Regions from separate parts of the Rhodococcus sp. 1R11 genome, predicted to be linked through region 3. Evidence: predicted binding sites of a transcription regulator. Region 3 holds the regulator's gene; each other region holds the start of a gene.
The links. Region 3 encodes LexA, which represses DNA repair genes until DNA is damaged. Its sites were predicted from a motif close to CGAACANNTGTTCG; they were not measured.

Region 1 (6,077 bases), on a different contig from region 3:
CGCAGTACTCGGAATGGATTGCCTTCTCGGGTATTTCGGTGACCGTCGACGGCGAGCAGAAGTATCTGGACTCCGACCTGTCCTACCAGAACGCCTGCATGCATGCCATCGACTACCTCACCAAATTCGGGTACAGCCCCGAGCAGGCGTACCTGCTACTGGGTTCGGCACCGATCGAAGGACGCCTGTCGGGCGTGGTGGACATCCCCAACTCTTGTGCCACCGTGTACATCCCCACTGCAATCTTCGATTTCCCGATAGCGCCTTCTGCAAGCGGGCCGTTCCAAATCGACCCGGGAATGGGAGCTCCTCGGGCGCAGTTCTGATCGACTTCGCTTGATATGTCGCAACTGTGGATGCTCGAGGACATGGAACCGTGGCCCGACGAGCCTGCCGTAGGCGCGGTGTGTACGCCCACAACGTACTGGGCGTCACCCGACCGGATGGACCTGCCGGCCCAAGTGTGTACCGAGATGCCGGCGTGGGTCGAGAGTGTCACTGTGGACGGTCTGACGGAGTGGGTGGCGCATCTCGGGAACGGCTTCACCGCGATGATGGGCGACGGCGACCTGGTCGGTGACGTCACGTTGCGCGGCTGTCTGGTGTGGGACAGGTATCTGTGGTTGGACTTTCGGACGCGGCCGCGAGGCACTCTCCGCATCCATGATCGGGCCGGTTTACTCGTGCAACGACGGGAATTGATCCCGACGCGACATCCCGGCGCGTTCAGTGTGACGTACAGCGGTGCGCTGGAGTACCACGAAAGGGATTCAATACCTGCGGGATTCGGAGTTCGATGGAAGGCATCGATTGTCGAGACCATTACGTCGGATAGTTGAGGCATCTCAGTCGTTGTGCTCGTTGTGGCTCGCGGTGACGATTTGTTCGATGCGGACTGGTCTCGACTCGATGTCGGTGAGCGCGACAAGGTCCGCGACGGTATCCGCAGTGCCTCCGAAATACGCAGAGGGGAAATCGAAGTGCTGAGCCATGCACCACGAGTGGTCGGCAGGCCACCACAAATTCGGTGACAACCCACCGAGGGTGTCCGTTGCGCGTGCGACCGGCCCCCTCAGCAGGAAGTATTGGTAGCCGGCGATGTTTGCGGTCGGTGCCGCGTCGCGAATGTCGTCGAGCGCGGTGTTGCCTTCCCAGACTGCGTACCAGCAGTCATTCGGTGTTGTCGTATTTCGAGTGAGTACCTCGAGGACGGATGCCAGCTGATCACGCGAGGGTGCAACGGGATTCTCCGATGTCGGATGAGGCGCTACCGAGAGGGTATACAGGATGCGAGCATAGGCGTCGAACACAGTGGGGACCAGCGAGCCAACCGTGGTTTCGGCGACGACCGTCAGGCTGTCGTTTACCCAGCTTGCTTCTGAGACCTCTTGTTGCAGATCAGTGTTCGACCATTCTGTGTCGCCGCTATTCAATGGCTGTACCAGGGTTGTGGGCTCGCAGGGTCGTCGATGACCGTGTCGACTCGACGGTCGGCGAGAACGTCCTCTATCGCTGATGAGCTGGCACCGACGGTGGCGAAGTGGGGGTCGACGTCGTTGGCGATGCACCAGGCGCGGTCGGCGGGCCAGACGAACGAAGGAATCGGCAGACCCTTGGGACCAGGGGGATCGAGTGCCTGTTCCCAGCGCAGTAGGTCCAGGGCAGGTCCCCGGAACAAGAATGCTCCCCGTTCCGGGAGGTTGATTCGCGCGGCACGGTGAACCTCGAGACCACCCCACCCCTCCCACACGCAAAAGTAGCAGTCCGCTGGTGTCGTCGTGTGTTTGGCCAGCGTCGCAACGACCATCGCCAATTGGTCTGTCTCCGAGCGTTCGTCGTACGGAACGTCGGCCTCGCCCTCACGCTGATCAGCGTGCGTCGGATCCGGGATGAAGCGGAGACGCGCGTAGCTCTCGTACCCCAGTGGACCTCTGGTGGCGAGGTCCCACCAATCTCGATCAGCGTGGACGAGCCAGTCGGCGGCAGTGGGATCGCTGGATGGTCGCACGGTCATGCTGCGCCCTTTCTGGGTCGATACCGGGCTTGCGCTAGTGCGACGTTACCGATCCATGAGGTGGACCGGACTACCGAGCTGGCCTATGAAGTGGTGCCAGTCGTCAGAGCGGTCTGAGGCGACAAAGTTGGAACGTGTGTTCGAACGTTTGTCGGTGGGTCGCGGTACCTTCTGTTCATGCTTTCGGGGGACGGCGGATCAGGGGTGGACGGCATCGAAACGGTGCCGCCTGCCCCTGACGTGTCCGACCCCGCACTGTCGGTGCTGGTCGACGCGGTGGAGTCGGCGGTCGCCGAGTTGGCGGGGCAGGCGTCGGTGGCATGGTCGAATGCCGACCGGCGTGCGGTGATCCAACGCATGGAAGCTCTGTCGCGGTCTGTGACGGCGTACTCGCACACCTGGCTCAACCAACTGATCGCACAACACGGCCTCGATGTGTATCCCGGGTCGGTGCCGTGCTCGGTGGCATGGATGCTGCGGATCACCCCACACGCGGCCGGTGCGCGGGTGCGTCTGGCCGCGGAGTTGGGTGATCGCACCGCATTGTCCGGCGAAGTGCTGCCTCCCTTGTTGCCGCACACCGCTGCTGCGGTGCGGGCAGGGTTGCTCGATGCCAGGCATGTGCAGATGATTCGTGAATTCTTCCGGCACCTGTCGTCGAGTGTGGATCCGCAGACACGCGATCGCGCCGAACAGCAGTTGGTCGGCCTCGCCTCGACCAGGCGGCCCGACGACTTCGCGCCGTTGGTGGCGCATCTGGATTCGATCCTCGACCCCGACGGCGACTTCGACGAGAACGAAGACGAAGACAAGAACGGAAAGCCGAGGCCGCGGAAACGGGATGCGTTCTTCTACCTCGGTGAACAGGGGTCCGACGGTATGTCGGAAGGAAAGTTCTGCGTCGACTCCGAACTACGGGCCTACCTCGAAGCCCTGTTCTCGAAAGCCGCGAAGCCGGGGGTGAACAATCCTGCGGACCCGACATCGGTCGTCCACGACGGCGACAGCAACGGCGACGGGAGTGCCACTGCGCCGACGCCCGAGCCCACCGCCCGCGATGGCGGATCGAATGATGCCGGGTCCAGCGATCCAGGTCTATGGGATGGAACGGACTGCAACGGGAACGACGAATGTCCGGACGCTCACGCCTGCGGCGAGGGCTGTGAGGACAACGGCGGCGAGACCAACGGCGGCGAGACCAACGACGGTGAGACCAACGGCGGCGACAGTGCCGATAGTGGTTGCGGCACAAAGCAGGACGATGCTAATTGCGAGGACGCTGCTGAACCCGGCGGCCACTCCGAATCGGCTACCGGCGGCAACGGCGACTACGGCGACTACGGCGACTACGGCGACTACGGCGACTACGGCGACGACGACGCGCCACCGGACACCACCCCACCCGATGCCGCCGCGCGGGACGCTGCCGCCGTACGGGATCTGCGCACCCAGAATGAACGCCGCCACGACGCGCTGAAAATGGCGCTCCGACACACCCTCGCCTCCGGCACCCTCGGCACCCACCGCGGGCTGCCCGTCACCGCCATCGTCACCATGACCCTCAAAGACCTCGAATCAGGCTGCGGATACGCCATGACCGCCACCGGATCCCGCGTCTCGATCCGCGATGCCATCCGCATGGCTTCGCACGCCCACCATTACCTGACCATCTTCGACGACAACGGCAGAGCCCTGTACTTGGGCCGATCCAAACGCATCGCCTCCGCCGACCAACGCATCGTCCTCATCGCCCGCGACCGCGGCTGCAGCTTCCCCTCCTGCACCCGACCGGCGACCTGGTGCCAGTCCCATCACCTCGACGACTGGGTCGACGGCGGCTACACCGACATCGACTCCCTCACCTTCGGCTGCGACATGCACCACGCACTCGTCGGCACCGGACCCGGCACATGGGCCACCACCAAAACCACAGCACGACACCGCTACCCGGGCCGCACCCTCTGGCACCCACCCACCGGAATGGACCCACGCAGACGTGGGCTGATCAACCACGCACACCACCCCGAGGAAGTCCTGTATCCACCCGAACAGCACGACGACACCGGCGACGAGGAACCACGACAACCCGCGTGACGACCTACATAAGCGTCAGGGCACAGCTCTGCCTATCCGTCGGTACATGGCGGCCGCCCGACCGGTAGTGCGCGAAAAATAGAAGGCTCCCGAGTCGGTAACTGCGTACGGTAACCGGATGATGGTTCTCGCGACCAGGACTGCGGTGTTGTCGCCGCCGGTCTTCTTCGTCTGGAAGGCACTCATGCGTCCAGATGTGCATCCCAAGAATCAGGGGTTCGCCTGGCCGGTGATGTTCGACGGTGCCACTCTGCCTCGAATTGTGGAGAGCAGCGAGTTCGACCGCGTCATATGGAGTTCGCCGTGGCCGAGTGTCCCCGACGTCCTGTTGCAGTTCGATCTGACCGGAGCAACCCGGCTGCGCTGGACTCTGTTGGCCCACGCGCCCGCACCCAATCCGCACACCGTCGCGTGGCTCCGCGGACAGGTAAGTCATCTGGTGAACATCGACCTACGCAACGCGACTGGATACTGAACTGTCATCTGTTGCCGCCGCTCGGTCCGTAGGGATAGCGCTTGCCGACGGCGAACCACAGGATCGGCCCGATGATCGGCAAGATGAACGCGACGAATGCCCATGCCAACTTGGCCACCAACCCTGTACTGGGGTCACGGAGGATCGAGGCAAGCGCCATGGCGTACAAAGCGATTGCAATCGCGACACCGGCAGACACCATGGCTCCTAAGGTAGCTCAATCCGTGTTGCGGACAACCTCGATCAGCCTGTTCGCGAAACTGGTTGCGGTGATGACCAATCCGTTGTTCAGCTGTGGATCCAGTACCGCGCTGCAACCCGCGGCGACAGCGGGGAGGTTCTGCCACGCGGCGATTCCGTCGATCTGGGTTGAATCGGTCGTCTGGTGGAAGATGAACTCCGCATCCGCGATCTGGTTCAGATTCTCGACCGACAGGCGATAGTTTCCTTCCTCGTCCTCGGGGTTGTTGTGCAGGACAGTGAATCCCATGTCCGTGGCCACCGCATTACCGAGGTAGTTGGTCCACACGATGACGTATCCCTTGGCAACCGGCTCGCTGGTGATGAGGGCGATTCTGCGACCGTTCGTGACTGCGGCCGCGTCGTCGATGGTCCGCTGGTACTCGTCCAGACGCGGCTGCACAGTGTCGAGTAGACCGATGGCCGAGAACTGGTCGACGGTGTACCGCTCGAAATCCGGTTCGTTCACCTCGACGGGAAGGACCGGCGCAATCTTGGTGAGCTGGTCGTTTCCGTACCAGTCGAGTCGCCACCCGTTGGCACGCATCACGATGAGATCAGGTGACAGCGCCGCGATCTCCTCTGCCGTCGGACCGTCGGGTCCACCGATGACCTGGGTCTGCGCGTCGAGCAGTCCCTCGAACTGTCCTGCGGGACGCGCGCCGGGCTGGAAGGTGTTGCCGGTGGCAATGATGGGATATCCGGCAAGCAAAGCGAATTCGAGATCTCCCCGTCCCTCCATCACAATGACCCGGGTGGGGCGTGTGGGAACGGTGACATCGAATCCGTCGCCCGTCATCCGCACTGTCTGCGAGGTAGCGGCCGCCGCGTCCTGGCCCCGAGGCGAGCAGGCCGTAGTGAGTGCAATTGCCCCGGCAGCCAGGAAGAACCCTCGGCGATCGAGCGTTGTGGACGACATAATTCGAGATGGCATTGGGATAGGCTACCCTTCGTTGCGATGCCCCTGCGACGGTCCCCGATCGGCGGCCCAGCAACTACCCTCCATTGCTCACGAACGCCTGTCAGGGCGGCCGATCCTGCGGACGCGCTCCACGGTCTCGTCGGGATGCAGGGAGTGCTGCAGTTCGACAATGGCGGCATCGTCGAGTTCGACGTCCATTGCCCCTGCCGCCCAATCCCATTCGGCCGTCGACCAGACAAAATGAGACACACCCCATTTCGGAAGCCAACCGTCCTCGCTACGGCGCCGCCGACCTAGGAGCGTCCGGCGATTGTTCGACTCGAAACTTCCGT
Region 2 (6,077 bases), on a different contig from region 3:
CCACCGCGTATTCTTCGAGCCGTGAGTGCACAGGGAGCAACAGCAGTAGGTATTGCCAACATCACGACGTCGGGCGTAGTTCTCGACACCTGGTTTCCGAGCCCGGAGCTCGGGTCCGATCTCGAGACCGGCACGACCCGGCTCGAAGGAACCGACATTCCCGACGAGCTGGCCGCTCTGGTCGGTGCGGACGAGGCGCGCGGCGTCGAGGTCGTCGCAGTGCGCACGAACATCGCATCTCTGGACGATGCTCCGATCGACGCCCACGACGCGTACCTACGACTGCATCTGCTGTCGCATCGCCTGGTCGAGCCGCACGGTCAGAATCTCGACGGACTGTTCGGACTGCTCGCCAACGTCGTCTGGACGAACTTCGGACCGGCCGCGGTCGAGGGCTTCGAGACTGTGCGTGCGAAGCTACGCGCCCGCGGCCAGGTGACGGTGTACGGCGTGGACAAGTTCCCGCGCCTGGTCGATTACGTCATTCCTACCGGCGTCCGGATCGCCGACGCCGACCGCGTCCGTCTCGGCGCGTACCTCGCGAGTGGCACGACAGTCATGCACGAGGGCTTCGTCAACTTCAATGCAGGCACGCTCGGTAACTCGATGGTCGAGGGCCGCATCTCCGCGGGCGTCGTGGTGGGTGACGGTTCCGACGTGGGCGGCGGTGCGTCGATCATGGGCACGCTGTCCGGTGGCGGCAAGAACGTCATCTCCGTCGGCAAGAGCTGCCTGCTCGGTGCCAACTCCGGACTCGGCATTTCACTCGGTGACGACTGCGTCGTCGAGGCGGGGCTGTACATCACCGCAGGCACGAAGGTCAGTGGACCGGATGGAACTGTGGTGAAGGCGGCGACGCTGAGCGGCAAGTCCAACCTCCTGTTCCGTCGCAACTCGTTGTCGGGGGCTGTCGAGGTGGTGCCGTGGAAGGGCACCGGCGTCGAGCTGAACGCTGCGCTGCACGCCAACGACTGAGAGCCTGATCGACTCCAATCAGATTGACGGACAATCTCTTCCAGCCCCGCACCGTGTTCTCGGTGCGGGGCTGGTGTGTTTGCGTGGGGCTGGAGTGTGTTTTGCGTGGGGTTCAGGCGATGTGGGGGCCGGCTCGGGCGTGGGATTGTCGGGGTTGTCGGTAAGGGTCGACGGTGGCCGGTGGCACGAACCACGGGTGCTGGTCGGCGGCGATGAACACTTCCCAGTCGCTGTGGTGGAGGAGTCGGTGGTGGAATCCGCAGAGTAGGACGAGGTTGTTCATGTCGGTGGGGCCGCCGTCGGCCCAGTGCCAGATGTGGTGGCCTTCGGTCCATGCGGCGGGTTTGCCGCAGCCGGGGAACGCGCAGCCGTGATCGCGGGCAGTCAACGCGCGTTTCTGTTTCGCGGTGACGGTGCGTGCGGTGCGGGCGAGGTTGAGTGGGTTGCCGTTCTCGTCCATGACGATGGCGGTGAGAAGGCAGTCGCAGGCCAGTTGGCGGGAGGTCTCGCGGGAGAGTGGCCCCATCCACGGTAGCCATCCGACCGACGTGCCGTCACCGAACAGGTCCCGATACGCGCCACGGTCGGCGGCCGGGCTATCTGGGTCGCCCTGGAAATCGGAGTCGGCCGTGTCGGGGTGGATCGGGTTTTCGGTGTCGGTGTCGGTGTCGATGTCGACCGGATCGGCTGGATCGTCGTTGTCGGATTGTTCGGCGGCGCGGGTGGTTTCGTCGTCGGTGATGTCGTCTTCGTCGCCGTGGCTCTGGAGGTCGGTGAGGTCCTGCAACCGGATGTGCAGGTTGACGTGTGGTTTTTCGCCGCCTTCGGTGGGCCTGTTGCTGGAGGCGAGGTAGCGGTCGAGGATGTGCCCGAAGGCGTCGGCTCTGCGTTTGGCGGGACTGCGATCGTCTGGGGTGCCGCCGTCGGCGGCGGGTTGGGGTTCGGTGAGCGGGGAGAGTGCGGTGAGCAGCTTCTCGCCGGTGATCGCATCGAAGTCGCCTTTGAGCACCAGGCGCCCGTTCAGGGTTGTGGAGGCGAAGAGTTCGTTGCGGTCGGTGTCTTCGGCGGGTGGTTTGTCGTTGCCGAAGCTGTCCTGCAACCTGGTGATGGCTGCGCGGATGCGGCTGGTGCGCGCTTCGGGTCCGGTGGCGGCGGCGATCAGAGCTTTACGTGCGGCATCGCGGCCCTCTTGGGGGAGGTTTTTCGGGGGTGTTTCGGCGAAGGTGAGGATCAACGCGGCGTGGTCGACGGACATGACTCCGGTGTTCACGGCGTCGGCGATGTCGGGGAAGTTCTTCATGCCGCGGGCGAGGGCGACGATCTTGGTGGCTTTGGACGGTGAGAGAAGGGTGGTGGAGGTCAGCCAGCCGGCGGGTCCGGGGAACCCGAGTTTCTCTCGGCTGACGCGGGTGTCGATGTCGGCGACAAGGGCAATCCGTCGGGCTTCGAGCAGTTGGATCTGGTGGGAGACCGCGGCGGCGTCGGCGAGGAGTTCTGCCTCGCTCAGTTGCCAGATCTCCGTGGTCATGGATCAAGTGTATCGAACGTGTGTTCGATACACAATGATGATCAAATCGAAAACTATTGCTGTGCATAAGGATTCGAGAATCCGAACCTGTCGGTGGCACATGCTAATAGGAATGCCCTAGAGCACGACGGTCCCCTGGTGATACAGGATTGTCCACTCCCCCGCGCGTCGCTGCCAGAGCGTCGCTCGCCGCGTGAGTCTGTCGACCTGCAGCAAGGTGTATGTCAGCAAGTACGTGTCCGGGGCAAGCTCACGGACCTCGAAATCACTGGTTTCCCAGTCGACGTCGTAGTCGCCTGCCGGGTCCTGTCTATAGCGCCTCTCCAGAGCGGCCCACACCTCGTCACGGTCGTATCGGGTACCGGACGCACCGACCTCCCAGAAATCGACATCGGTCAGACTATCGAAATCGTCACGCGTGATGCCGTACTCACGGCGGTGGAAGATCGGTTCCCGCCGTTCGAGCTCCGCGAGCACGGATCGCACGTCGACCATCGGCTGCCGGTCGTCAGCCGATGGTTCCGAGCGAAGCCAGTGTCTTGACCACGGCGCGCGCGGCCTCGGCACCCTTGGTTTCGAGGTGCGCGGTGAAGAAGGCGTTGTGATCGGCGTGTTCGTGGAAGTGATGTGGAGTCAGGACCACCGAGAACACGGGGACGTCGGTGTCGAGCTGCACTCGCATCAGCCCGTCGATCACCGCGGTTTCGACGAAGTCGTGTCGGTAGATTCCGCCGTCCACGACGAGTGCTGCAGCGACGATAGCGGCATACTTTCCGGTTCTGGCGAGCCGCTGCGCGTGCAGCGGGATCTCGAACGCTCCGGGTACCTCGAAGACGTCGACCGCGGTGTCGGCATGGCCCAACTTCTCCAGTTCGGCGGAGAAGCCCACCCGCGCACGGTCGACGATGTCCAGGTGCCAGGTGGCATGAACGAAGGCAATGGATCCGGCGAGTGGAGTGGTCATGGATGCGATGCTATCGGTATCGCTCGTCGAGCAAGTCGAGTGTTGCGCCATCGAATTCGCCGGAGAAATACTTCTGCAACACTTCGACGAAAACGGAGTGCCCCTTGGTAGCTTCGGCGAAAAGCGTCATGGACGAATGCAGCTTCAGATTGTCCGGGAAACCGAAGATCTCGTCGACCGTCCTGCCCTCGACCGCGACAGTGAGCTGCGCAGCTTTCTTCAGACGTGGCCCGAGAACTTCGTGGGTCAGGTACAGCTCGGCCTCGGTCAGGTCTGCGATGCCGAAGTGTTGAGCGGTGGCACTGCGGCCCAGCCCGGCCAATTGTGGAAACACGAACCACATCCAGTGCGTCTGCTTCCGGCCGGCCTTCAATTCCTTGACCACGGCGTTCCAGACGGGGTCCTGGGCATCGACGAAGCGTTGCAGGTCGTATTCGGTCATACCGACAACCTAGCGAGACAGGAGTGGAGCTTGCGGAATGACCCGATGGCAGGAGTGGAGCCTGCGGAACGACCAGGTCAGGTGAATCCGCGGAGCAGGGTGTCGACCGTGGCGTCGAGCAGGTCATCGGCAGGCATGCCGTCGAGGAGGTCGCCGGCGGCGAGCACGGCGAGTCCGTGGACGCTCGCGAACGCGACGCGGGCGAGGACGGCAGGCGATGCTTCGGTGATGACTCCCGCGTCCATCGCAGCGTGCAGCAAGGATTCCGTCGCCGCCATGCTTTCGTGCGCAACGTCTTTGAGTTGTTCGCTGGCCTCGGGGTGATGCTTGGTGCTGTACATGACGTCCAAGAGGTGTGGATGTTCGACGGCGAAGCCCAGGTAGGCGCGGGCGACACCACGAAACTTGGCCAGCAGCTCTCCCGGCCCGGTGGCCGCGTCGACCATTCTGCGATTCATTTCCTGAAAGCCGTGCAGCGCCAACGCATCCAGCAGTGCTTGCTTGTCGCGGAAGTGGCGCGCGGGGGCTGCGTGACTGACACCCACGTCTCGGGCCAACTGCCGCAGCGACAGAGCATCTACGCCGTCGCGGGCGATGCTCTGCTCGGCCTCCTCCAGGAGCACCGCGCGCAGATCACCGTGGTGGTAGCGCTCCGTTGCCATGGACTCACCCTAGGCGATGTTGGCGTTGACAACAATGCTGACAGTGCCTACATTTGCTCGCATGACATCCACTGCACTCATCACCGGGGCGAGCTCCGGCCTCGGCGAGGAATTCGCACATCGCTTTGCCGCACGCGGCGAGAACGTCGTCCTCGTGGCACGACGGGCGGACCGACTCGAGACGCTTGCCCGCCGCATCGAAGCAGACCATGGCGTCACCGCGACCGCCGTCGCCATGGACCTGGGCGTACCGGGCATCGGCGAGTCACTACGAAAGACCCTGGCCGACAAAGGGATCATACCCACGACGCTGGTCAACAATGCAGGATTCGGGACCCACGGGCGCTTTCGCGACGAGGATCCGGCGCGGGTGGCGTCGGAAATCGCATTGAACGTCAGCGCGCTGGTGGATCTGACACATGCGTTTCTGCCGAATCTGACCGGCGCGTTGATCAACATCGCGAGTACCGCTGCGTACCAGCCCACTCCGAACATGGCGGTATACGGGGCGACCAAGGCGTTCGTACTGAACTTCACCGAGGCGCTCGCCTACGAGTACCGCACGTCACCGCTGAAGATCCTCGCCCTCTCCCCCGGCCCGACGCGCACCGAGTTCTTCGACGTCGTCGGATCCGAGGATGCCGCAGTGGGCAACTTCCAGACTTCCGAGCAGGTCGTCTCGACGGCTATGCGCGCCTTGGACTCTCGCCGTACCCCTGCCAGCGTCGTGTCCGGTCTTTCCAACAAGATCAGCGCCGGCAGTGTGCGTCTCGCGCCACGATCGTTGGCCGCAAAAATCAGCGGTCGCCTACTGAAGGCATGACCCCTACCCCCGCGTTCGACGCGAATCGATCACTCCCGTATCGAATCCAGCCAGATGCAGTCCGCCGTGAAAGCGGGCGTGTTCGATCTTGAGGCACCGGTCCATGACGACGTTCAATCCCGCAGCCTCGGCGTCGTTGGCCACCTGCTCGTGCCACAACCCGAGCTGCAACCAGATCGTCTTCGCCTGCGCGGCAATGGTTTCGCTCAACACCTCCGGGAGATCGTCGTACTTGCGAAAGACGTCGACCAGATCCGGGCTCTTCGGTAAATCCGCGAGAGTCGGATAGACGGTCGTTCCTTCGATGTCCGAGACCGTCGGATTGACGAGAAATATTTCGTAGTTGCTTGTCGAGGACAGATACCGATTGACGAAATAGCTTGCTCGCGAGGGGTTCTTGGACGCACCGACGATCGCGACGGTCCTCGTCTCACGCAAGATCCGCTGGCGGTCCTGAGCGGAGGGTCCCTGCCAGGTTCGTTCGCTCATGACCGCGCCTTCCCGGTTGCCAGAGTCAAGGCCTGATCGAGATCCCACAGCAGGTCCCCATCGTCTTCGAGGCCGACACTGATCCGAATGAGTTCGGGCCCCACCCCCGCGCCGGCCAGTTGCTCATCGCTGAGCTGTCTGTGGGTGGTGCTGGCCGGGTGGATCACCAGGGTGCGTACGTCGCCGATGTTCGC
Region 3 (6,077 bases):
AAGCCGTCGCGGCGATGACCGGAAAGAACCTCGACGACGTGGCCGGTGACGCTCTGATCGCCGATGGGTTGGCCACCACCCTCGCCGGGGCCGCTGGTGGATCGGGAACCACCACGTACGCCGAGAACATCGGTGTCATGGCCGCTACCCGCGTGTACTCGACCGCCGCCTACTGGGTTGCCGCGATCACCGCGATCGTGTTGGCGTTCTCGCCCAAGTTCGGTGCGCTGATCTTCACCGTCCCGGACGGTGTGATCGGGGGAGCGACACTCGTGCTCTACGGACTCATCGGACTGCTCGGCGTTCGAATCTGGACCGATGCCAAAGTGGATTTCACCGATCCGGTGAACCTCACCGTCGTCGCAGCAGCACTCGTCGCCGGCATCGGCGACCTGACGCTCTCCGTCGGATCGGTCGAACTCGGTGGAATCGCTTGGGGATCGCTGGGCATCCTCGTCGGATACCCGATCGTCTCGGCGCTGGCCCGAGGCAGAACGAATGGACGACGCTAGCAGGGGCGGTCACGGATCGCGCACGTTTTGGTCATCGACCCTCGGTACACCGCAAACGTACTGTTGAACCGTGACGTCAGTCGCACCGACGACCGCGCTGTGACCCCCCTTCTCGCGGTCGACGACGGTGCGCACCGAACAAGGAGATCTGCGTGGAACGCACACTTTTCGAGCCCGAGCACGAGCTGTTCCGGGAGTCGTACCGGAAGTTTCTCGAACAGCACGTAGCCCCCAATCACGCGAAGTGGGAAGAGCAGAACATCGTCGACCGCGGCGTCTGGGTCGAGGCCGGCAAGCAGGGCTTCCTCGGAACTGCCGCACCGGAGGAGTTCGGCGGTGGCGGCGTCAAGGACTTCCGCTACAACGCCATCGTCACCGAGGAAACCACCCGCGGCGGCTACAGCGGCATCGGCTTCACTCTGCACAACGACGTCGTCGCGCCGTACTTCATCGAGTTGGCCAACGACGAGCAGAAGCAGCGCTGGCTTCCCGGATTCTGCTCCGGTGAGCTGATCACCGCGATCGCCATGACCGAGCCGGGCACCGGCAGCGACCTACAGGGGATCAAGACCAAGGCCGTTCGGGACGGCGACGACTGGGTATTGAACGGATCGAAGACGTTCATCACCAACGGCATCAATGCCGATTTGATCGTCGTCGTAGCGTGCACCGACCCCGAGAAGGGTGCCCAGGGCTTCAGCTTGCTGGTCGTAGAGCGCGACATGCCCGGTTTCGAGCGTGGCCGCAACCTGGACAAGATCGGCATGAAGGCCCAGGACACCGCGGAACTCAGCTTTACCGACGTTCGGGTTCCGGCCGCCAACCTGCTCGGCGAAGAAGGCATGGGCTTCATCTACCTGATGCAGAACTTGCCTCAGGAGCGCCTCTCGATTGCCGTCGTCGCGGCTGCGGCCATGGAATCGGCACTGGAGATGACCATCCAGTACTGCCGCGATCGCAAGGCATTCGGTAAGTCGATCGGAAAGTTCCAGAACACGCGATTCGTGTTGGCGGAGCTGGCTACCGAAACCACCGCTACCCGCATCATGGTCGACAAGTTCATCGAACTGCTCAACGACGGCAAGCTGACCGTGCAGGAAGCCGCCATGGCGAAGTGGTGGACCACCGAGAACCAGGTCAAGCTCATCGACCGATGCCTCCAGCTGCACGGCGGCTACGGTTACATGAAGGAATACCCGATTGCCAAGGCTTACATGGATTCTCGGGTACAGACCATCTACGGCGGCACCACGGAGATCATGAAGGAGATCATCGGTCGTGGACTGAATCTCTGATTCTGCCGATCGTTCGGAACCGACGAGAAGGGCCGCAGCACCTGTGCTGCGGCCCTTCTTTCGTTGTGTCCGAACAGAGTTCAGAGCTTGCGCATCACGGTGACGACCTTGCCGAGAATCGCGGCATTGTTACCCGGGATCGGCTCGAACAATGGGTTGTGCGGCATGAGCCACACCTCACCCTTGGAACGCTTGAACGTCTTGACGGTGGCCTCGCCCTCGATCATCGCTGCCACGATGTCGCCGTTGTCGGCCACGGACTGTTGACGCACCACCACCCAGTCGCCATCGCAGATGGCCGCGTCGATCATGGACTCGCCGACCACCTTGAGCAAGAACAGTGATCCCTGACCGACCAACTCGCGGGGGAGTGGGAACACGTCCTCGACGGCTTCCTCGGCCAGAATCGGACCACCCGCGGCGATCCGGCCGAGAACCGGCACGAACGTCGGCGTCGGCAACCGATCCTGCTCGTTGGACGCTGCCGAACCGTCCACCGCTGCCGCGGCCTGATCTGCCTGCACCTCGTCCAGTCCACGGACGTCGACCGCGCGAGGGCGGTTGGCATCGCGCCGCAGGAACCCTTTGCGCTCGAGGGTACGAAGCTGATGAGCGACGGACGACGTCGACGTCAGGCCCACGGCATCGCCGATCTCTCGAATACTGGGTGGGTATCCGCGCTCGGTGACCGAGGCCCGGATGACCTCCAACACTTTCCGTTGGCGCTCGGTGAGCCCTGCGCTGATGTCGGTGCCGACCTCCATGGCCTTCGGGGTCGGCTCGGCGGCCGGCTTTCCGGCCGCAGCCTTGCCGACCGTCGAGGATCCGGCTCGCGCGGAACCAGCTTTCGTGGAACCCGTCGTACTGGAACCGGTGATGGACCTCGTCGAGGTCTCGTCCTTCATGCTGTCGGCCTCCTGCTGATGCGGCTGGATTCGGTCTACGCGGTATCGATCCACGCGGACTGGAGTTGATGATGTCGACTCGTGTGGCGTGTGGTTTCTGACACGAATCTAGCGTGTATCAGCTGTTGAATCAAACATCTGTTCGACTCGTGTCGCGTTTTCTACAGACTTTGTCGGAGGCGCGTGATAGAACTTCGAACAAGCGTCCATCGAACGCCTGATCGAACAATCGATCCAACGAGCGAAGACGAGGTTCCGATGACCATCACCACCGATCGTCCCACCACTGCCGGTATGCGTTCGCGATCCGGTGTCGTCGAGCGTCGTCGGCGGTCGCGGCCCGTGCTGCAGAACCACGGGCGTCGGACGCAGAACGGCCCGTGCTTGCCCGTCCTGGACGAGTCCTGGACCGACGTGACCGATCGCGAGATGGCGGATCGAGACTTCGACGACACCTCGGCTCATTTCGCGAACCAGACCGTGCGCCCACGCTCTCTGGTTCTGTGGATGTTGGCTGTGGTCGTCGTGGCCGGCGGTCTGCTCGGCATCGCGAATCTGCGCGCGACCACACCCGACGCGGCCACTCAGCCTGCCGGCGCGGTCATGGTGCACGACGGAGCGCTCGTCGAGTACGCACCCAGCAGATGACCACCGGCACCATGGTGCCCAGCGTGGCTGAGTATCCTCGAAGACTGCCCCGACGCGCACGTTCGTCGTCGGAGTATCGGCTACGACGGAGGCTCCCTCATGCATTGCCCGTTCTGCAGGCACCCCGACTCACGCGTGGTGGATTCGCGTGAAATGGACGAGGGTCAGGCAATACGGCGACGCCGGTCCTGCCCCGAGTGCGGTCGTCGCTTCACCACCGTGGAGGCTGCTGTGCTCGCCGTCGTGAAGCGCAGCGGTGTGACCGAGCCGTTCAGTCGGGAGAAGGTCGTCAAAGGCGTTCGTCGCGCCTGCCAGGGCAGAGACGTCGACAACGACGCGCTGAACCTGCTGGCTCAGCAAGTCGAAGACAACATCCGCGCGGCCGGTTCGGCGGAGATTCCCAGCAACGAAGTGGGCCTGGCCATTCTCGGACCGCTACGCGATCTCGACGAAGTGGCCTACCTTCGTTTCGCATCGGTCTACCGCTCGTTCAGTTCGGCCGAGGACTTCGAGAAGGAAATTCACGAACTCCGCAAACATCGAGAGTCCGCCGACGTCGAGTGAACCGCGGGCCGATCAGCGAGACTGATCGGCGATCGCCTTCTCGATGCGCTTCTCCGATACCGGATACGCAGTACGAACTCCCTGGGCGAAGAGCCCCACCCGCAGTTCCTCGATCATCCAGAACAGCTCCTGCACACCCGAGCTGTTCTTCCTGCTTTCCGGAAGCGAATCCAACAGCCGCCCGTACGAGCCGTACACCCGGTCGAGAACGTCCATCGCCGCAGCGTCGCGGCCCGCGCTGCTCGGCAGAGTGGACAGCCTCTTGGTCGCCGCAGCGAGATAGCGTGGCAGATCGGCCAACCGTCGAGAACCGAACTCGGTGACGAAACCGCGAAAGATCAGGCCATCGAGCTGTTCTCGGACATCGTCGGCGGGCTCACCCGATGCGTTCTGCAACTGGGACGACAGAGCCAACGCGGCCGTCAGAACCGGTCGAACCAGAGCGAGAACAGCAGCAGTACGCCGCGGAACCTCTGCGTCCACCAGTGCCCTGAGCTTGTCGAACTCGGCCGGATCGCGAACCGGTCCGCCGTGCGCGTCCATCGCTTCTTCCACAGCGAGCGCACGGCATTCCTCGAGCAGCGCATCGACGCCGCCGTACGGGTTCTGGCCGAGCGCAAGACGTTCGGCGGTCGGCAGCCCGGCCAGCAGGGCTTTCGTTCCCTTCGGTGCCGTGGCGAGCAGCAGAGTACGGGTGCCCGCGCGCATGGCTGTGCGTTGCTGGGCGGGGGTGCTGAGCACTCGCACCGCCACGCCCGAACCCTCGGGCACCAACGCCGGGTACCCGGTGACCTTCTGTCCGCCCACGTCTCGGGTGACCGTGGGCTCCAAGCGGCCCAACGTGCCCGAGGTCCACGCCAGCGTCGGGGCGCGCTCCGCGTCGCCGACCGCACGTGCGACCTGACGGCCGACCTCGCCGGCCAGACCAGCGCGCAACGCGGTCAGATCCTTGTTGCTGCCGAGCACCGTCCCGGACGGGTCGACCGCGGCGAACGTCATTCGAAGGTGATCGGGTAGCGCCGCAGTGTCGAAGTCCTTGGCGGTGATGTGGCATTGTGCGGCCCGCGAGAGTTCGCGGGCCAGAGCCGTCACGAGTGTTTCGGCCCGAGGTTTCATCACTGCCAACGCTGCCGCAGCGAAGTCCGGAGCCGGGACCACATTGCGTCGCAATGCCTTCGGTAGCGTCTTGATCAATGCGGTGACGAGCTCGGCGCGCATCCCCGGCACCAGCCAGTCGAAGCCGACCGGCTGTACCTGAGCGAGCAGTGCGATGGGAATCCGCGCGGTGACGCCATCAGCGGCCGTGCCGGGCTCGAATTGATACGTCAGTGGGAATTGAATTTCACCCTGTCGCCACGCGTCCGGATACGCACCCGTCAGTACCGACGCGGCGTCCGAGTTGACGACGGTGTCCGTAGTGAAGTCGAGCAGGGACGGATCTTGCCGGCGGGCCTTCTTCCACCAGGTGTCGAAGTGTCGCGCAGACACGGCTTCCGGGGCGATGCGGGCGTCGTAGAAATCGAACAGCGCGTCGTCGTCGACGACGATGTCCCGTCGCCGAGCACGATGTTCGAGCTCGCCGACGTCGTCGAGCAGAGCCCTGTTCTTGTGAAAGAACCCGTGTTGGGTCTTCCATTCGCCCTGAACCAGTGCATGCCTGATGAAGAGCTCGCGAGACGCCTCGGGATCGATGCGGTGATAGTTGACCGGGCGCTGCGTCACCAACGGAATGCCGTACAACGTCACCCGTTCGTAGGCCAGCGCCGATTCGCGTTTGATCGACCAGTGTGGTTCGGAATACGTGCGTTTGACCAGATGTGGTGCCAACCGTTCGGCCCATTCCGGTTCGATGCGGGCGGCCATCCGGCCCCACAGTCGTCCGGTCTCGACCAGTTCTGCAGCCATGACCCAGCGCGGTGGCTTCTTGAACAGGCCCGACCCGGGGAAGATCGCGAAATGTGCTCCGCGGGCACCCAGAAATTCACGCTTGTCGCCCTCTCTGAGGCCGACGTGCGAGAGCAGGCCGGACAGCAGGGACTGATGCAGTGCGTTCTCGCTCGACTCTGCGTCGGGCACCGTCCATCCGAGGCCGCGAGTGATCTGGCGGAGTTGTCCGTGCAGGTCCTGCCACTCGCGGATCCGCAGGTAGTGCA

Region 1: E4P29_RS13185 (HNH endonuclease signature motif containing protein) is a predicted target of LexA. The motif match lies at 2,144-2,157, and genes of this name have one in related genera.
Region 2: E4P29_RS00145 (HNH endonuclease signature motif containing protein) is a predicted target of LexA. The motif match lies at 2,517-2,530, and genes of this name have one in related genera.

What each region holds. Positions count from the first base shown of each region.
Region 1 covers NZ_SPNG01000006.1:225,274-231,350, forward strand. Annotated here, with positions in the region: gene fmdA (formamidase) at 1-326, shown strand, start outside; gene E4P29_RS13170 (hypothetical protein) at 369-839, shown strand; gene E4P29_RS13175 (hypothetical protein) at 846-1,310, opposite strand; gene E4P29_RS13180 (hypothetical protein) at 1,430-2,014, opposite strand; gene E4P29_RS13185 (HNH endonuclease signature motif containing protein) at 2,192-4,108, shown strand; gene E4P29_RS13190 (hypothetical protein) at 4,227-4,583, shown strand; gene E4P29_RS13195 (PLD nuclease N-terminal domain-containing protein) at 4,588-4,785, opposite strand; gene E4P29_RS13200 (ABC transporter substrate-binding protein) at 4,801-5,757, opposite strand; gene E4P29_RS13205 (hypothetical protein) at 5,833-6,077, opposite strand, start outside.
Region 2 covers NZ_SPNG01000001.1:25,033-31,109, forward strand. Annotated here, with positions in the region: gene dapD (2,3,4,5-tetrahydropyridine-2,6-dicarboxylate N-succinyltransferase) at 22-975, shown strand; gene E4P29_RS00145 (HNH endonuclease signature motif containing protein) at 1,088-2,503, opposite strand; gene E4P29_RS00150 (DUF4440 domain-containing protein) at 2,621-2,998, opposite strand; gene E4P29_RS00155 (6,7-dimethyl-8-ribityllumazine synthase) at 3,012-3,467, opposite strand; gene E4P29_RS00160 (DUF1810 domain-containing protein) at 3,478-3,909, opposite strand; gene E4P29_RS00165 (TetR/AcrR family transcriptional regulator) at 3,987-4,571, opposite strand; gene E4P29_RS00170 (SDR family oxidoreductase) at 4,633-5,394, shown strand; gene E4P29_RS00175 (CoA-binding protein) at 5,398-5,883, opposite strand; gene E4P29_RS00180 (O-acetylhomoserine aminocarboxypropyltransferase/cysteine synthase family protein) at 5,880-6,077, opposite strand, start outside.
Region 3 covers NZ_SPNG01000004.1:415,475-421,551, forward strand. Annotated here, with positions in the region: gene E4P29_RS09915 (solute carrier family 23 protein) at 1-512, shown strand, start outside; gene E4P29_RS09920 (acyl-CoA dehydrogenase family protein) at 665-1,807, shown strand; gene lexA (transcriptional repressor LexA) at 1,888-2,571, opposite strand; gene E4P29_RS09930 (hypothetical protein) at 2,971-3,360, shown strand; gene nrdR (transcriptional regulator NrdR) at 3,460-3,924, shown strand; gene hrpA (ATP-dependent RNA helicase HrpA) at 3,937-6,077, opposite strand, start outside.